Pseudosulfitobacter sp. DSM 107133: one gene and its partner. The protein of the gene in region 1 interacts with the protein of each later gene in a pairwise test. Links are inferred from orthologs where the notes say so. Each region holds a gene or a part of one and is shown on either strand. Other genes may lie near its edges.

Region 1 (5,327 bases):
AAGGTGCGGGGCCGGGCCGATATGCTGGTCTGTGCCGCCAGTATGCGCCACGCCGCCGAACTGGGCTTTGGCCTTGCGATGCGCGACTACAGCTTTAACGCCCACAAGAGCGACGCCAAACCTGCCGAGGGCGCGGTGCGTGTCATGTGCGCCAAACCCGACGAGGTGCAGACCACCGCCGCGCCGCTGATGGCCGTGGCCGAGGGCGCATTCTTTACCCGCGATCTGGTGAACGAACCGGCCAACGTTCTGACCACCACTGAATTTGCCGACCGTCTGATGGCGATGGAAGAGATCGGGTTGACGGTTGAGATTCTGGATGAAGATCAGCTTGCAAGCCTTGGAATGGGTTCGATTTTGTGTGTGGGGCAGGGGTCTGACAGCCCGTCGAAAGTGGTTGTCATGCAGTGGAACGGCGGCACCAAGGGCGACGCGCCGCTGGCGCTGGTTGGCAAGGGTGTGGTGTTTGACACCGGCGGTATCAGCCTGAAACCCGCGGCCGGTATGGAAGATATGACCATGGACATGGGCGGCGCGGGCGTTGTGGCCGGTGTGATGCGCGCACTGGCGCTGCGCAAGGCCAAGGCCAACGTCGTCGGGCTGGTCGGGCTGGTCGAAAACATGCCCTCGGGCAATGCCGTGCGCCCCGGCGATGTTGTGACCTCGATGAAGGGCGACACCATCGAGGTGATCAACACCGATGCCGAGGGGCGTCTCGTTCTGTGCGACGTGATGTGGTATGCGCAAGAGCGGTTCAAACCGACGGGCATGATTGATCTGGCCACGCTGACCGGCGCGATCATCATCGGTCTGGGCCATGAAAACGCTGGTGTGTTTTCCAACGACGATACGCTGTGCAATGCGTTCCTGAAAGCGGCGCAGTCCGAAAACGAAGGTGCGTGGCGGATGCCGCTGGGACAGGCCTATGACGACCAGTTGAAAAGCCGCATTGCCGATATGAAAAACGTGGGCGGACGCCCTGCGGGGTCGATCACTGCGGCACAGTTCCTCAAACGGTTTGTCAAGGATGAGACGCCTTGGATCCACCTTGATATTGCAGGTGTCGCCTCGGTTACATCAGAAACGGCACTGGCCCCCAAGGGCGCGACGGGCTGGGGTGTTGCGGCGCTGAACCGGCTGGTTTCGGACATGTGCGAAGGCAAGTAACCCATGGGAGCCGCCTATTTCTACCACCTGACCCAGCGCTCGATGGAGGACACCTTGGCCATGCTGCTGGGCAAGGCGCGTGGCGCGGGCTGGCGCGTGGCCGTGCGCGGGCGCGAGGTGGCGCGCATGGCGCATCTGGATGACCGGCTGTGGCTGGGACAGGGGTTTGTGCCGCACGGGATGGCAGGGGGCGCGCATGACGCGGCCCAGCCGATCCTGCTGACCACACAGGGCGATTGCCCCAACGGGGCCACCTGCATCATGGCGGTTGACGGGGCCGAGGTCAGCGCCGAGGAAGTGGCGCGCATGGAGCGTGTCTGTATCCTGTTCGACGGCTATGATCCCGAGGCGCTGGACAGCGCACGCAGTCAGTGGAAACGGTTGAAAGACGCGGGTGCTGCGGCCCAATATTGGTCGGAAGAATCCGGTCGATGGGAGAAAAAAGCCGAAACCTGAACCGCTTAGAGGTCCAAGTTTATCTGGTTAACGTCAGCGTATCGCGCGCAATCGAGATGTTGCCCCAATGTTGCAGATAGCCCATGCCCAGCAACGATCCGTTCATCTCGCCGCCATTCACGACTGCGGAAATATTATGGTCTACGATGGGGCCCAGCGCCACGCTTTGCAACCGCACCGACGCCGTTGAAACTTCGCCGTTGGCGGTGCCGGCACGCCCGAAATAATCCAGATCGGCAACGTCGAGCCCTGCGCGCTTGGCGTCGGCTTGCGACAGCACGATATCGGTGGCCCCGGTGTCGACGACAAAGCGGATATCGGCCCCGTTCACCTGCAAGGTCAGGTAATAATGGCCATCGCGGCTGCGCGGCACCGAGATGGTGTTTTCGTTAACGACCGTGGCCTGATAGGGCAATGCAGTGCGCGAAATGTCATCCCACAGGCCCACGGCGGCGACGGCCCCCAGAATGATAAACCCCCAAACGGCGGCATATTGCAGCGTCTTGTTCATGGATTGGCGCCCCGATGCCACGCCCCAGCCGACGATCATCAGCAAAAGCAGTACAAGATAGATCAGCCGTCCAGTGTCAAAAGTATCCATCATCTGAATATATGCAGATCAGCGGCCTAGCCAAGCCCTTCGTAGAAACTGAAGGCGCGCAGGCCGTCCAGAACAAACTGAACCGACAGCGCCGCCAGCAACATGCCCAGCAGGCGGGTCACGACGGTGATGCCGGTCTTGCCCAACGCCCGTTCCAGCAGGCCAGAGGCCAGAAACAACACAAAGACCACCAGCAGAACCGCCAGCGTGATGCCGGCCACAATACCCAGACCCGCGAGCCCCGGTTGCTGGCCGGTCAGCAGGATCACCGAAGCAATCGCACCCGGCCCGGCGATCAGCGGAATGGCAAGCGGGAAGATTGACGGATCGTCGCCGTGATCCTCGGATGTGTCCTCGCGCCGTTTGGTGCGCCGTTCGAACAGCATGTCGAGAGCGGTGATGAACAACAGGATACCCCCCGCAACGCGGAATGCAGGCATGGAAATGCCAATGAAACCCAGCAGTTTTTCACCAAAGGCGGCAAAGGCCAGCAGCAAGATAAAACCGGTGACACAAGCGCGCACGGCAATGGCGCGACGGCGTGCTGCGGTCATGCCCTGGGTCAGAGCCACGAACAACGGGGCCATGCCCAGCGGGTCGATCACCACGAACATGGTGACAAAGGCGGTGATCAGAAAGGCGGTGTCGATCATCATGGTCTTTCTCGCGGCGGGGCGGGATGGGGGCGCTGCCCCCAACGCTGGCGCGTTTCCCCCGGGATTTTCTAAACCAGAGAAGTATCAGACGGCGTCGGCGCCTTCCAGTTTTTCAAGCGCGGCCATCCACATCGCCTCGGCGCGGTCCAGTGCGTTCATCACTTCGGCGTATTTCTTCTGCCAGACTTCGGCCTCGCCCTTTTTGCTGTCGTCATAAAGCGCAGGGTCGGCCAGTTTCTTGGCCAGTTTGTCGCGCATCTCGTTCAGCTTGTCCACGCGGGCTTCGGATTTGCGGGCCTCGGCGCGCAATTCCAGAACCTTTTCGCGGCTGGGGCGCTTGGCCTTGGGGGCTTCGACCTTGGCCGGTTTGGCGGGCTTGTCTGCCGACAACAGCATCTTGCGATAGGCTTCCAGATCTTCGTCATAGGGGCGCACGGTGCCATCCGACACCAGCCACAACCGGTCCGCGACCAAACCCAAAAGGTGCATGTCGTGGCTGACCAGGATCACCGCACCGGTATAGGCGGTCAGCGCCTCGACCAGTGCCTCGCGGGATTCGATGTCCAGGTGGTTGGTCGGCTCATCGAGGATCAGCAGGTGCGGCGCGTCGATGGTGGCCAGCAGCAGCGACAGACGTGCCTTTTGCCCGCCCGAAAGGCGGCCCACGGCGGTGTCGGCCTGATCGGGGCCCAGGCCAAAGCCTGCAAGTGTCGCGCGCAGTTTCGACTGCATCACGCCGGGACGCAGCGACTGAAGGTGCTGCAACGGCGTTTCGTCGATGTGCAGTTCGTCCACCTGGTGCTGCGCGAAATAGCCGATGCGCAGCTTGGTTGACCGCGTCGCCTTGCCCGACATCAGCGGCAGGCGGTCCGACAGCAGTTTCGACAGGGTCGATTTGCCCTGACCGTTCTTGCCCAGCAGGGCGATGCGGTCGTCCTGGTCAATGCGCAGGTTCAGTTTGGACAGGATCACCGTGTCGCCATAGCCCGTTGTGCCGCCTTCGATGTTGATGATCGGCGGCGACAGCTCTTCGGGCTCGGGGAAGGTGAACACGCGTTTGGCCGCCTCTTCGGGGGCTGCAATCATGTCCATCTTTTCGATCATCTTCAGACGCGACTGCGCCTGCTTGGCCTTGGATGCCTTGGCCTTGAACCGGTCGACAAAGCTTTGCATGTGCTCGCGGCGGGCCTGTTGCTTCTTGGCCATTGCGGCCTGCACGGCGCGGCGTTCGGCGCGCTGGCGGGCGAACTGGTCATAGGGGCCGGAATAATAGGTCAGCTGGCGTTCTTCCAGATGCAGGATTGCACCCACGGCCCGGTTCAACAGGCCACGGTCGTGGCTGATGATGATGACCGTGTGGGGGTATTTCGCCAGATAGGCTTCCAGCCACAGCGCCCCTTCAAGGTCGAGATAGTTGGTCGGTTCGTCCAGCAACAGCAGGTCGGGTTGCGAAAACAGCACCGCCGCCAGCGCCACGCGCATCCGCCAGCCGCCCGAGAAATCCGAGCAGGGTTTCAGCTGTTCGGCATCGTCAAAGCCCAGCCCCTTGAGGATCGTCGCGGCGCGCGCTTCGGCGGACCATGCGTCAATATCGGCCAGACGGGTCTGGATCTCGGCAATGCGGGTGGGGTCGGTGCTGTCGTCGGCCATCAGCTCGGCGCGCTCGGTGTCGGCGGCCAGAACCGTGTCCAGCAGTGATGTGGACGAGGCGGGCACTTCCTGTGCCACACCGCCGATGCGCGCCTTGGAGGGCAGGGAGATGCTGCCACCTTCCAGAACCAGCTCGCGGCGGATCAGCTTGAACAGCGTGGTTTTGCCCGTGCCATTGGCGCCGATCAGGCCCACCTTGTGACCTTCGGGAATGACAGCAGAGGCGCCTTCGAACAAAGGACGGCCCGCGATGGAATAGGATATATCTGATATGCGCAACATAGGCGCGGTGTGCCGCAACGCAGCGGCGGCGTCAATCGCCGCTTTTCAAGCGCCAAGCCCCATGCTATCGGAGCCGCGATTTCAATTCACGGGGGCCGCAGGTGTGGTGCCCGAACAACCGGAGCACCGACATGGCCCTTGAGCGCACATTCTCGATCATCAAACCCGACGCAACACGCCGCAATCTGACAGGCGCAATCAACGCCAAGTTCGAAGAAGCGGGCCTGCGCATCGTCGCACAGAAACGCATCCACCTGACCAAGGCACAAGCGGGCGAGTTCTATGCCGTGCACGCCGAGCGTCCGTTCTATGACGAACTGTGCGAATTCATGGCGTCCGCGCCCATCGTCGCACAAGTACTGGAAGGCGAAGGCGCCATCGCGAAAAACCGCGAAGTCATGGGCGCCACCAACCCCGCAGACGCAGCCCCCGGCACCATCCGCGCCGAATTCGCCGAAAGCGTTGGCGAAAACTCGGTTCACGGGTCGGACGCGCCTGAAACAGCCGCAGTCGAA
Region 2 (8,340 bases), 1.1 Mb from region 1 along the record:
GCGTAGACGCCCGGCACGCTGGTCTGCCAGTCCTTGCCCACCTTGATCTGACCGCGTTTGGTCATCTCGACGCCCAGACCCTCGAGGCCCAGCCCGTCGACGTAAGGCTTGCGGCCTGTTGCCACCAGAACCACATCGGCGTCCAGCACGTGTTCGCTGTCGTCCTTGCGCAGTTTGTAATGCACCTTTGCCTTGGTCTTGGTCGCTTCGGTCTTTTGCACGGCAGCGCCCATGATGAACTTCAGGCCCTGCTTGGTCAGCATCCGCTGGAAGGTTTTCTGAACCTCGGGGTCCATGCCGGGGGTGATCGCGTCCAGATATTCCACGACGGTTACCTCGGACCCCAGACGCGCATAAACGCTGCCCAGTTCCAGCCCGATCACGCCCGCGCCGATCACAACGAGGGATTTCGGCACCTTGCCCAGCTCCAGCGCGCCGGTGGAGGTCACGACGACCTTTTCGTCCACTTCGACGCCGGGCAGCGACGCCGCCTCGGAGCCGGTGGCGATGATGATGTTCTTGGCCTCGTGGACCTCGTCACCAACCTTGACCTTGCCCGCCTCGGGGATCGAGCCCCAGCCTTTCAGCCAGTCGACCTTGTTCTTTTTGAACAGGAATCCGATGCCTTTGGTGTTGGTGTCGACGGTGGACTGTTTGTAGGTCAGCATCTGCTTCCAGTCGACCGAGGGGCTTTTGCCCTTCAGGCCCATTTCGGCAAAGTTGTGCTCGGCCTCGTGCAGCATGTGGGATGCGTGCAGCAATGCCTTGGACGGGATGCAGCCGACGTTCAGGCAGGTGCCGCCCAGCGTGTCACGCCCTTCGACGCAGGCCACTTTCAGGCCCAGTTGCGCGCAACGGATGGCGCAGACATAGCCGCCGGGGCCGGAGCCGATGATGATAACGTCGTAGGATGCCATGAGGTCTTCTCCTTGGTCGTGTGCGCCGCTGTGGCCTGTGTCAGACCGCTGACGGCTTTCAGTATGGCGCGGGTGCCATGTGTTTTGCGGGCGCGTTCCTAGATCAGGGCGGCGATGAAAAGTACGGTGACGCAGGCCATGGCCACCAGCCAGATATAGGACCGCCACGGCCGCCATCCCAGCGCATAGGCGGGGATATAAAGCGCACGGGCGGCCAGATAGACCCAAGCGGCCCCCAGTGTCACTGCGCTGACCTGATCCGTCAGGTGGATCAGGAACACGGCGGCGGCAAAGAACGGGAACATCTGCACGTTGTTGTCATAGGCCCGCAGCATCCGCGCCGTGGCATTGCGCATCGGGCGGCTGGGCGCGCGGTCGCGCGGGCTGGTGGTATAGCCCGGCCCCACATCCATGTTCGCCATTGTTGAGGCCGTGACGAATTGCGCGATGTGCAACAGGCCGGCGAGGGCGAGGGTGAGGAGGAGGGGCGTCATGTCATCGTGTCCAAATCGGAAGATGCAGGAGTGCGGGAGTGCCGGCCAGCGCCCAAGCCATAGGGCGCTGACCTGTTTTTGGTTTACAGATCCATCAGCAACCGGCGGGGATCTTCCAGCGCTTCCTTGACGCGCACCAGGAAGGTCACCGCGCCCTTGCCGTCAACGATGCGGTGATCGTAGGACAGCGCCAGATACATCATCGGACGGATCACCACCTGACCGTTGATCGCCATCGGGCGGTCCTGGATCTTGTGCATCCCCAGGATACCCGATTGCGGCGGGTTCAGGATGGGCGAGGACATCAGCGAGCCGTAGACACCACCGTTCGAGATGGTGAAGGTGCCGCCCTGCATTTCCGCCATCGACAGCTTGCCGTCACGGGCACGCGCGCCTTTTTCGGCAATCGCCTTTTCGATCTCGGCAAAGGACATCGCGTCGGCATCGCGGATCACCGGAACAACCAGACCCGTGGGCGTGCCTGCGGCGATGCCCATGTGAACGAAGTTCTTGTAGACCACGTCGGTGCCGTCGATCTCGGCGTTGACCTCGGGGACCTCTTTCAGCGCGTGCACGCAGGCCTTGGTGAAGAAGGACATAAAGCCAAGCTTCACGCCGTGTTTCTTCAGGAACAGGTCCTTGTATTCTTTGCGCAGCGCCATCACCTCGGTCATGTCGACCTCGTTATAGGTGGTCAGCATCGCGGCGGTGTTCTGGCTGTCTTTCAGACGGCGCGCGATGGTCTGGCGCAGACGGGTCATTTTCACCCGTTCTTCGCGCGATGCATCGTCGGCAGAGACCGGCGCGCGCGGGGCTGCGGCGGCCTGCGGGGCAGGGGCCGAACCAGCGGCAGCCACGGCCTTGGCCACGTCGTCCTTCATGATACGCCCGTCACGGCCCGAGCCGGAGACCTGATCGCGGCTGATGCCGGCCTCGGCCATGGCTTTCTTGGCCGAGGGCGCGTCTTCCACGTCTTTGCCCGAGGTGCTTGCTGCTGGTGCCGCTTTGGCGGCTTGGGCCGGTGCTGCGGCCTGACCCGAAGCCGAGCCTGAAATGACCGCCAGCTTGGCAGTGGCGTCCACGGTGGTGCCTTCGGGCGCTGTGATCTCGGTCAAGACACCGCTGGCGGGCGCGGGCACTTCGACGCTGACCTTGTCTGTTTCCAGCTCGCACAGCATTTCGTCTTGGGCGACGGTGTCACCAACCTTTTTGAACCAGGTGCTGACGGTCGCTTCGGTCACGGATTCGCCCAAGGTCGGGACCATCACGTCAACGCTGTCGTCCCCCGACGATTTTGCGGCGGGGGTTTCTTTGGCTTCGGCGGCTTTGGGGGCATCTGCTGCGGCTGCGCCACCTTCCGTGATTGTCGCCAGCAGGGCATCGACACCCACGGTTTCGCCTTCGGCGGCGATGATATCGCCCATGGTGCCCGCAACGGGGCTGGGCACCTCGACGGTGACCTTGTCGGTTTCCAGTTCGCACAGCATTTCGTCAACGGCCACCGTGTCGCCCGGTTTCTTGAACCATGTGGCAACGGTGGCTTCGGTCACGGATTCGCCCAGGGTGGGCACGCGGACATCAGTCATTATTTCGATCCTTTGATGGTCAGCGCCTCGTCAACGAGGGCGGCTTGTTGTGCTTTGTGCTGGCTGGCCAGACCTGTGGCCGGCGACGCCGATGTGGCGCGTCCGACATATTCGGGACGCAGGTGTTTGGCCTTGATCCGGCCCAGAACCCATTCGATGTTGGGCTCGATAAAGGTCCAGGCGCCCTGGTTCTTGGGCTCTTCCTGACACCAGATCATCTCGGCATCCTTGAAGCGTTCCAGCTCCTTCACCGCGGATTGCGCGGGGAAAGGGTAGAACTGTTCGAAGCGCATCAAATAGACATCGTCGATGCCACGGGCGTCGCGTTCTTCCAGCAGGTCATAATAGACCTTGCCCGAACACATCACCACGCGCTTGATCTTGTCATCGGCCACCAAAGTGGTGTCCGAATTGCCGTGCTGGGCATCGTCCCACAGCACGCGGTGGAAGGATGATCCGGTGGTAAACTCGTCGGCCTTGCTGACGGCCAGCTTGTGACGCAGCAGCGATTTCGGCGTCATCAGGATCAGCGGCTTGCGGAAGTCGCGGTGGATCTGGCGGCGCAGGATGTGAAAGTAGTTTGCAGGCGTGGTGCAATTGGCCACGATCCAGTTGTCCTGACCGCACATCTGCAAGAACCGTTCCAGACGGGCGCTGGAGTGTTCGGGGCCTTGCCCCTCGAAGCCGTGGGGCAGCAGGACCGTCAGGCCGGACATCCGCAGCCATTTGCTTTCGCCCGAGCTGATGAACTGGTCGAACATGATCTGCGCACCGTTGGCGAAATCGCCAAACTGCGCTTCCCACAGGGTCAGGGCGTTGGGTTCTGCCATCGAATACCCGTATTCAAAGCCAAGCACCGCATATTCCGACAGCATCGAATCGATGACGTCGTATTGTGCCTGACCTTCACGGATGTTGTTCAGCGGATAGTAGCGTTCTTCGGTGTCCTGGTTGATCAGGGCGGAATGGCGCTGGCTGAAGGTGCCGCGCGCGCTGTCCTGACCGGACAGACGCACAGGATAGCCTTCGGTCAGCAGCGAGCCGAACGCGATGGCCTCGGCAGTGGCCCAGTCGAATCCGGTCCCTGTTTCAAACATCGCCTTTTTGGCGTCCAGCAGACGTTCGACAGTTTTGTGCAGGGGAACACCGGCGGGGGCTGTCGTCAGCCCCTTGCCAACTTCGGCCAGCGTTTCGGGCTTGATCGCTGTCTTGCCGCGCTGGTATTTCTTTTGCTTCATCTTATCCAGATGCGACCACTTGCCATCCAGCCAGTCGGCCTTGTTCGGGCGGTATTCTTTTCCGGCCTCGAACTCTTCGTTCAGCTTGGCCTGAAACGCCGCCTTCATGTCCTCGATCTCGCCCTCGGGGATCAGCCCGTCTTTGACCAGACGGTCGGTGTACAGCGTCAGCGTGGTCTTTTGCTTTTTGATCTTCTTGTACATCACCGGGTTGGTGAACATGGGCTCGTCGCCCTCGTTGTGACCAAAACGGCGGTAGCAGAAAATGTCGATAACCACATCCTTGTGGAATTTCTGACGGAACTCGGTGGCCACTTTCGCGGCGTGAACCACGGCTTCGGGGTCGTCACCGTTGACGTGGAAAATGGGCGCCTCGACCACCAGCGCGTTGTCGGTGGGATAGGGGGAAGACCGCGAGAAGTGCGGCGCGGTGGTGAAACCGATCTGGTTGTTCACCACGACGTGTATGGTGCCACCGGTGCGGTGGCCGCGCAGGCCCGACAGGGCGAAACATTCCGCCACGACACCCTGACCGGCAAAGGCCGCATCGCCGTGTAGCAGGATCGGCATGACGCAGGTGCGCTCGGCATCGTTCCACTGGTCCTGCTTGGCGCGTGCCTTGCCCAGAACCACAGGGTTCACCGCTTCGAGGTGCGACGGGTTGGCGGTCAGCGACAGGTGGACGGTGTTGTCATCAAACTGACGGTCCGAGGACGCGCCAAGGTGATATTTCACATCGCCCGAGCCATCGACGTCTTCGGGTTTGAAGCTGCCGCCCTGAAACTCGTTGAAGATCGCGCGGTAGGGTTTTTGCATCACGTTGGCCAGAACCGACAGGCGGCCGCGGTGCGGCATGCCAATGACGATTTCCTTGACGCCCAGGGCGCCGCCACGCTTGATGATCTGCTCCATCGCGGGGATCAGGCTTTCGCCACCATCAAGGCCAAAGCGCTTGGTGCCCATGTATTTGACGTGCAGGAATTTTTCGAATCCTTCGGCCTCGACCATCTTGTTCAGGATCGCCTTGCGGCCCTCACGGGTGAACTGGATTTCCTTGCCCAGCCCTTCGATCCGTTCCTTCAGCCAACTGGCTTCATCAGGGTTGGAAATGTGCATGTATTGCAGCGCAAAGGTGCCGCAATAGGTCCGGTTCACGATTTCGACAATCTGCCGCATGGTGGCGATTTCCAGCCCCAACACGTTGTCGATGAAAATCGGACGATCCATGTCGGCGTCGGTAAAGCCGTAGGATTTCGGATCCAGCTCGGGGTGGGGGGTCTTGTCGCGCATGCCCAGCGGGTCAAGATCGGCCACCAGGTGACCACGGATGCGATAGGCGCGGATGATCATCAGCGCGCGGATGCTGTCCAGCACGGCGCGTTTGACCATCTCGTCGCTCAACTCTACGCCTTTGGCCTCTGCCTTGGCCTTGATCTTGTCGCCAGCCCCTTTGACCTCAGCCGGAGCGGCCCATTCGCCTGTCAGCGCCTGGGTCAGGTCGTCGCCCGGCATCGGCGGCCAGTCGCTGCGCGCCCAAGAGGGGCCTGCGGCCTCGGCTTTGACGTTGCTGTTCTCGTCGCCCATCGCCTTGAAAAAGGCCTGCCAGGCTTCGTCTACCGCGCCGGGATTGTTGGCATAGCGGGCATACATCTGTTCAAGGTATTCCGCGTTGTGTCCTTGCATGAAGGACGAGGCGTGGAACTGGTCGTTGGCTGGGTGGTCGGTCATGGCGAGATACCTCGGATGTGAGACGTGGCCGCATAATGGTTAAAGATACCAAGGCGGGGGGGTGCCCCGCCTTGAGACAGGTTAGTCTTTGTTGATCGCTTCTTGCACGGCTTCGCCCAGTGTTGCGGGGCTGTCTGCCACCACGATACCGGCTTCGCGCATTGCGTTGATCTTGCTTTCTGCGTCGCCCTTGCCACCGGCAACGATGGCGCCTGCGTGGCCCATGCGGCGGCCCGGAGGGGCGGTGCGGCCGGCGATAAAACCGGCGGTGGGCTTCCAGCGGCCCTTTTTGCGCTCATCTGCCAGGAACTGTGCCGCCTCTTCCTCGGCAGAGCCGCCGATTTCACCGATCATGATGATCGACTGTGTTTCAGGGTCGGCCAGGAACATTTCCAGCACGTCGATGTGCTCGGTCCCCTTGATGGGGTCGCCGCCGATGCCCACGGCCGAAGACTGGCCCAGTCCCATGTCGGTTGTCTGTTTCACAGCCTCATAGGTAAGCGTCCCCGAGCGCGAAACAACACCCACCGAGCCGCGTTTGTGGATGTGGCCGGGCATAATGCCGATCTTGCAAGCGTCCGGCGTGATCACGCCGGGACAGTTGGGGCCGATCAGGCGCGATTTGGACCCTTCCAGCGCGCGCTTGACGCGCATCATGTCCAGAACCGGAATCCCTTCGGTGATGCAGACGATCAGCGGCATTTCTGCGTCAATCGCTTCCAGGATCGAATCCGCGGCAAAGGGGGGCGGCACATAGATGACCGAGGCGTTGGCTTCGGTGACATGCATGGCTTCGTGGACCGAGTTGAAGACCGGCAGGTCCAGATGTTTCTGGCCGCCTTTGCCCGGTGTCACGCCTCCGACCATCTTGGTGCCGTAAGCGATTGCCTGTTCGGTGTGGAATGTCCCCTGCGAGCCGGTCAGGCCCTGGCAGATGACTTTTGTGTTTTCGTCGATAAGAACGGCCATGTTTGGTTTCCTTGCTTACGATCTGTCGGTTGTTTCGGATGTTGGAATGACGGGTGACTGGCTGCCGCGGGTGGGCCAGCTCCCAGTGAAGAGGTTTGCGGTCTGTACAGCTTGCGTATCGGCGGTGCCTGCACTGGCTTCTCCGAAAGGCCGCGCGACAGCGGATGGGGTATTGATCGCGCGTCTCATGCGGCCACCTTGCGCAACAAGACCGATATGTTGTCGTCAACGGGCAGGCTGAAACTGTTGACCAGTTTTGTGGTGAACCCTGCGTCAGCGGCAGCTTTGCGCAATGTGCGCAAACTAAAATAGTTCACATGATCAGGGTAGCGAAAGCCGCACCATTTCGGGCCAATGATCTTGCGGTTCAGGCTGTTGAAATTAGGCACCCGCACAAATACCGCGCCTGTGTTCTTCAGTGCGCGGTACACACCATTTAGAACGCCCATGACATTGGTTTCATGTTCCAGATACGAGAACATTACGATGCCATCGAATTGGGCCTCGTCAAATTCCCAAATGGTCTCTGCTCCTGCACCCTTGAGACAATACCCGCCCCGTGAACGCATGATGTCGTCGGCCTGCGCATGCAAGGCGGTGCTCAGTTCGATGCCAAAGGGGGTCATTGGCGGCAGAATGCGCGCACCCGCACCACAGCCGATGTCAAGCACATGACCGTCGGAGAACCAACGCCGGAAGTGCGCCTGCTTGTCCCGATGTATAACACCAAGGTTTGTGCGCAGCTTGCGCACGAACTTGCTTGCAAAGGTTGACCCTTTTGATGCCTCAGCCTTGGCAGCATAGGTCTTTTCCCAAGCAAAATCTTGCTCCAAGGCCTCATAGACCACAGGATTGCGCAGATAAGTCATGCTACATTCATCGCAAGTGACCACTTGCCACGGATCGGGCGAATAGGCCCGCAGTGGCACGCATTGCGTGCTCTCGCACAGTGGGCAGGGACGATATGTTGACACGCTATGCATCAGATCAAAAGAAAGCCCTTGCGGCACAAATGACATGCCCGCCTGCCGGTGACCCCAACTTTTTGATAAAAGATGGGGTCGCCGGTGCATCACAGGCGACATACAGCACGGGGCTGTCATAGACATGTGCGGCTTGGTGCATCACTTGCCTTAGCCTTTGACCGCTTTCACGATCTTCTGCGCGCCGTCTTTCAGGTCTTCTGCGGCAATGACATCAAGGCCGGAGTTGTTGATGATGTCCTTGCCCTGTTGCACGTTCGTGCCTTCGAGACGGACAACCAACGGCACTTTCAGGCCCACTTCTTTCACCGCGGCAACAACGCCCTCGGCGATCACATCGCAGCGCATGATGCCGCCGAAGATGTTCACCAGAATGCCTTTGACCTGCGGGTCCGAGGTGATGATCTTGAACGCTTCAGTTACTT

Evidence for each region. The genes of interacting proteins can lie anywhere in the genome.
Region 2: the proteins of DSM107133_RS08980 (region 1) and DSM107133_RS03735 interact in binary tests that used the Escherichia coli proteins (3 or more experiments, as listed by UniProt). The link is inferred for Pseudosulfitobacter sp. DSM 107133 from one-to-one orthologs.

What each region holds. Positions count from the first base shown.
Region 1 is NZ_CP085154.1:1,823,832-1,829,158, forward strand. The notes cover bases 2,389-5,327. They hold DSM107133_RS08980 (ABC-F family ATP-binding cassette domain-containing protein), read right to left. Parts: upstream 4,813-5,327; coding sequence 2,965-4,812; downstream 2,389-2,964. Other genes in these bases: DSM107133_RS08975 (MarC family protein), read right to left, coding at 2,389-2,877; ndk (nucleoside-diphosphate kinase), read left to right, coding at 4,944-5,327. Outside these bases: DSM107133_RS08960 (leucyl aminopeptidase), read left to right, coding at 1-1,167; DSM107133_RS08965 (DNA polymerase III subunit chi), read left to right, coding at 1,171-1,623; DSM107133_RS08970 (TIGR02281 family clan AA aspartic protease), read right to left, coding at 1,643-2,224; more of DSM107133_RS08975, read right to left, coding at 2,251-2,388. UniProt on the Escherichia coli protein: Genetic data indicate it may be involved in ribosome assembly or function.
Region 2 is NZ_CP085154.1:756,190-764,529, forward strand. Bases 2,797-6,360 are described here. They hold DSM107133_RS03735 (2-oxoglutarate dehydrogenase E1 component), read right to left. Parts: upstream 5,964-6,360; coding sequence 2,997-5,963; downstream 2,797-2,996. Other genes in these bases: odhB (2-oxoglutarate dehydrogenase complex dihydrolipoyllysine-residue succinyltransferase), read right to left, coding at 2,797-3,000; sucD (succinate--CoA ligase subunit alpha), read right to left, coding at 6,045-6,360. Also shown: lpdA (dihydrolipoyl dehydrogenase), read right to left, coding at 1-917; DSM107133_RS03725 (MAPEG family protein), read right to left, coding at 1,016-1,411; more of odhB, read right to left, coding at 1,495-2,796; more of sucD, read right to left, coding at 6,361-6,932; DSM107133_RS03745 (class I SAM-dependent methyltransferase), read right to left, coding at 7,118-7,801; sucC (ADP-forming succinate--CoA ligase subunit beta), read right to left, coding at 8,066-8,340. UniProt on the Escherichia coli protein: E1 component of the 2-oxoglutarate dehydrogenase (OGDH) complex which catalyzes the decarboxylation of 2-oxoglutarate, the first step in the conversion of 2-oxoglutarate to succinyl-CoA and CO(2).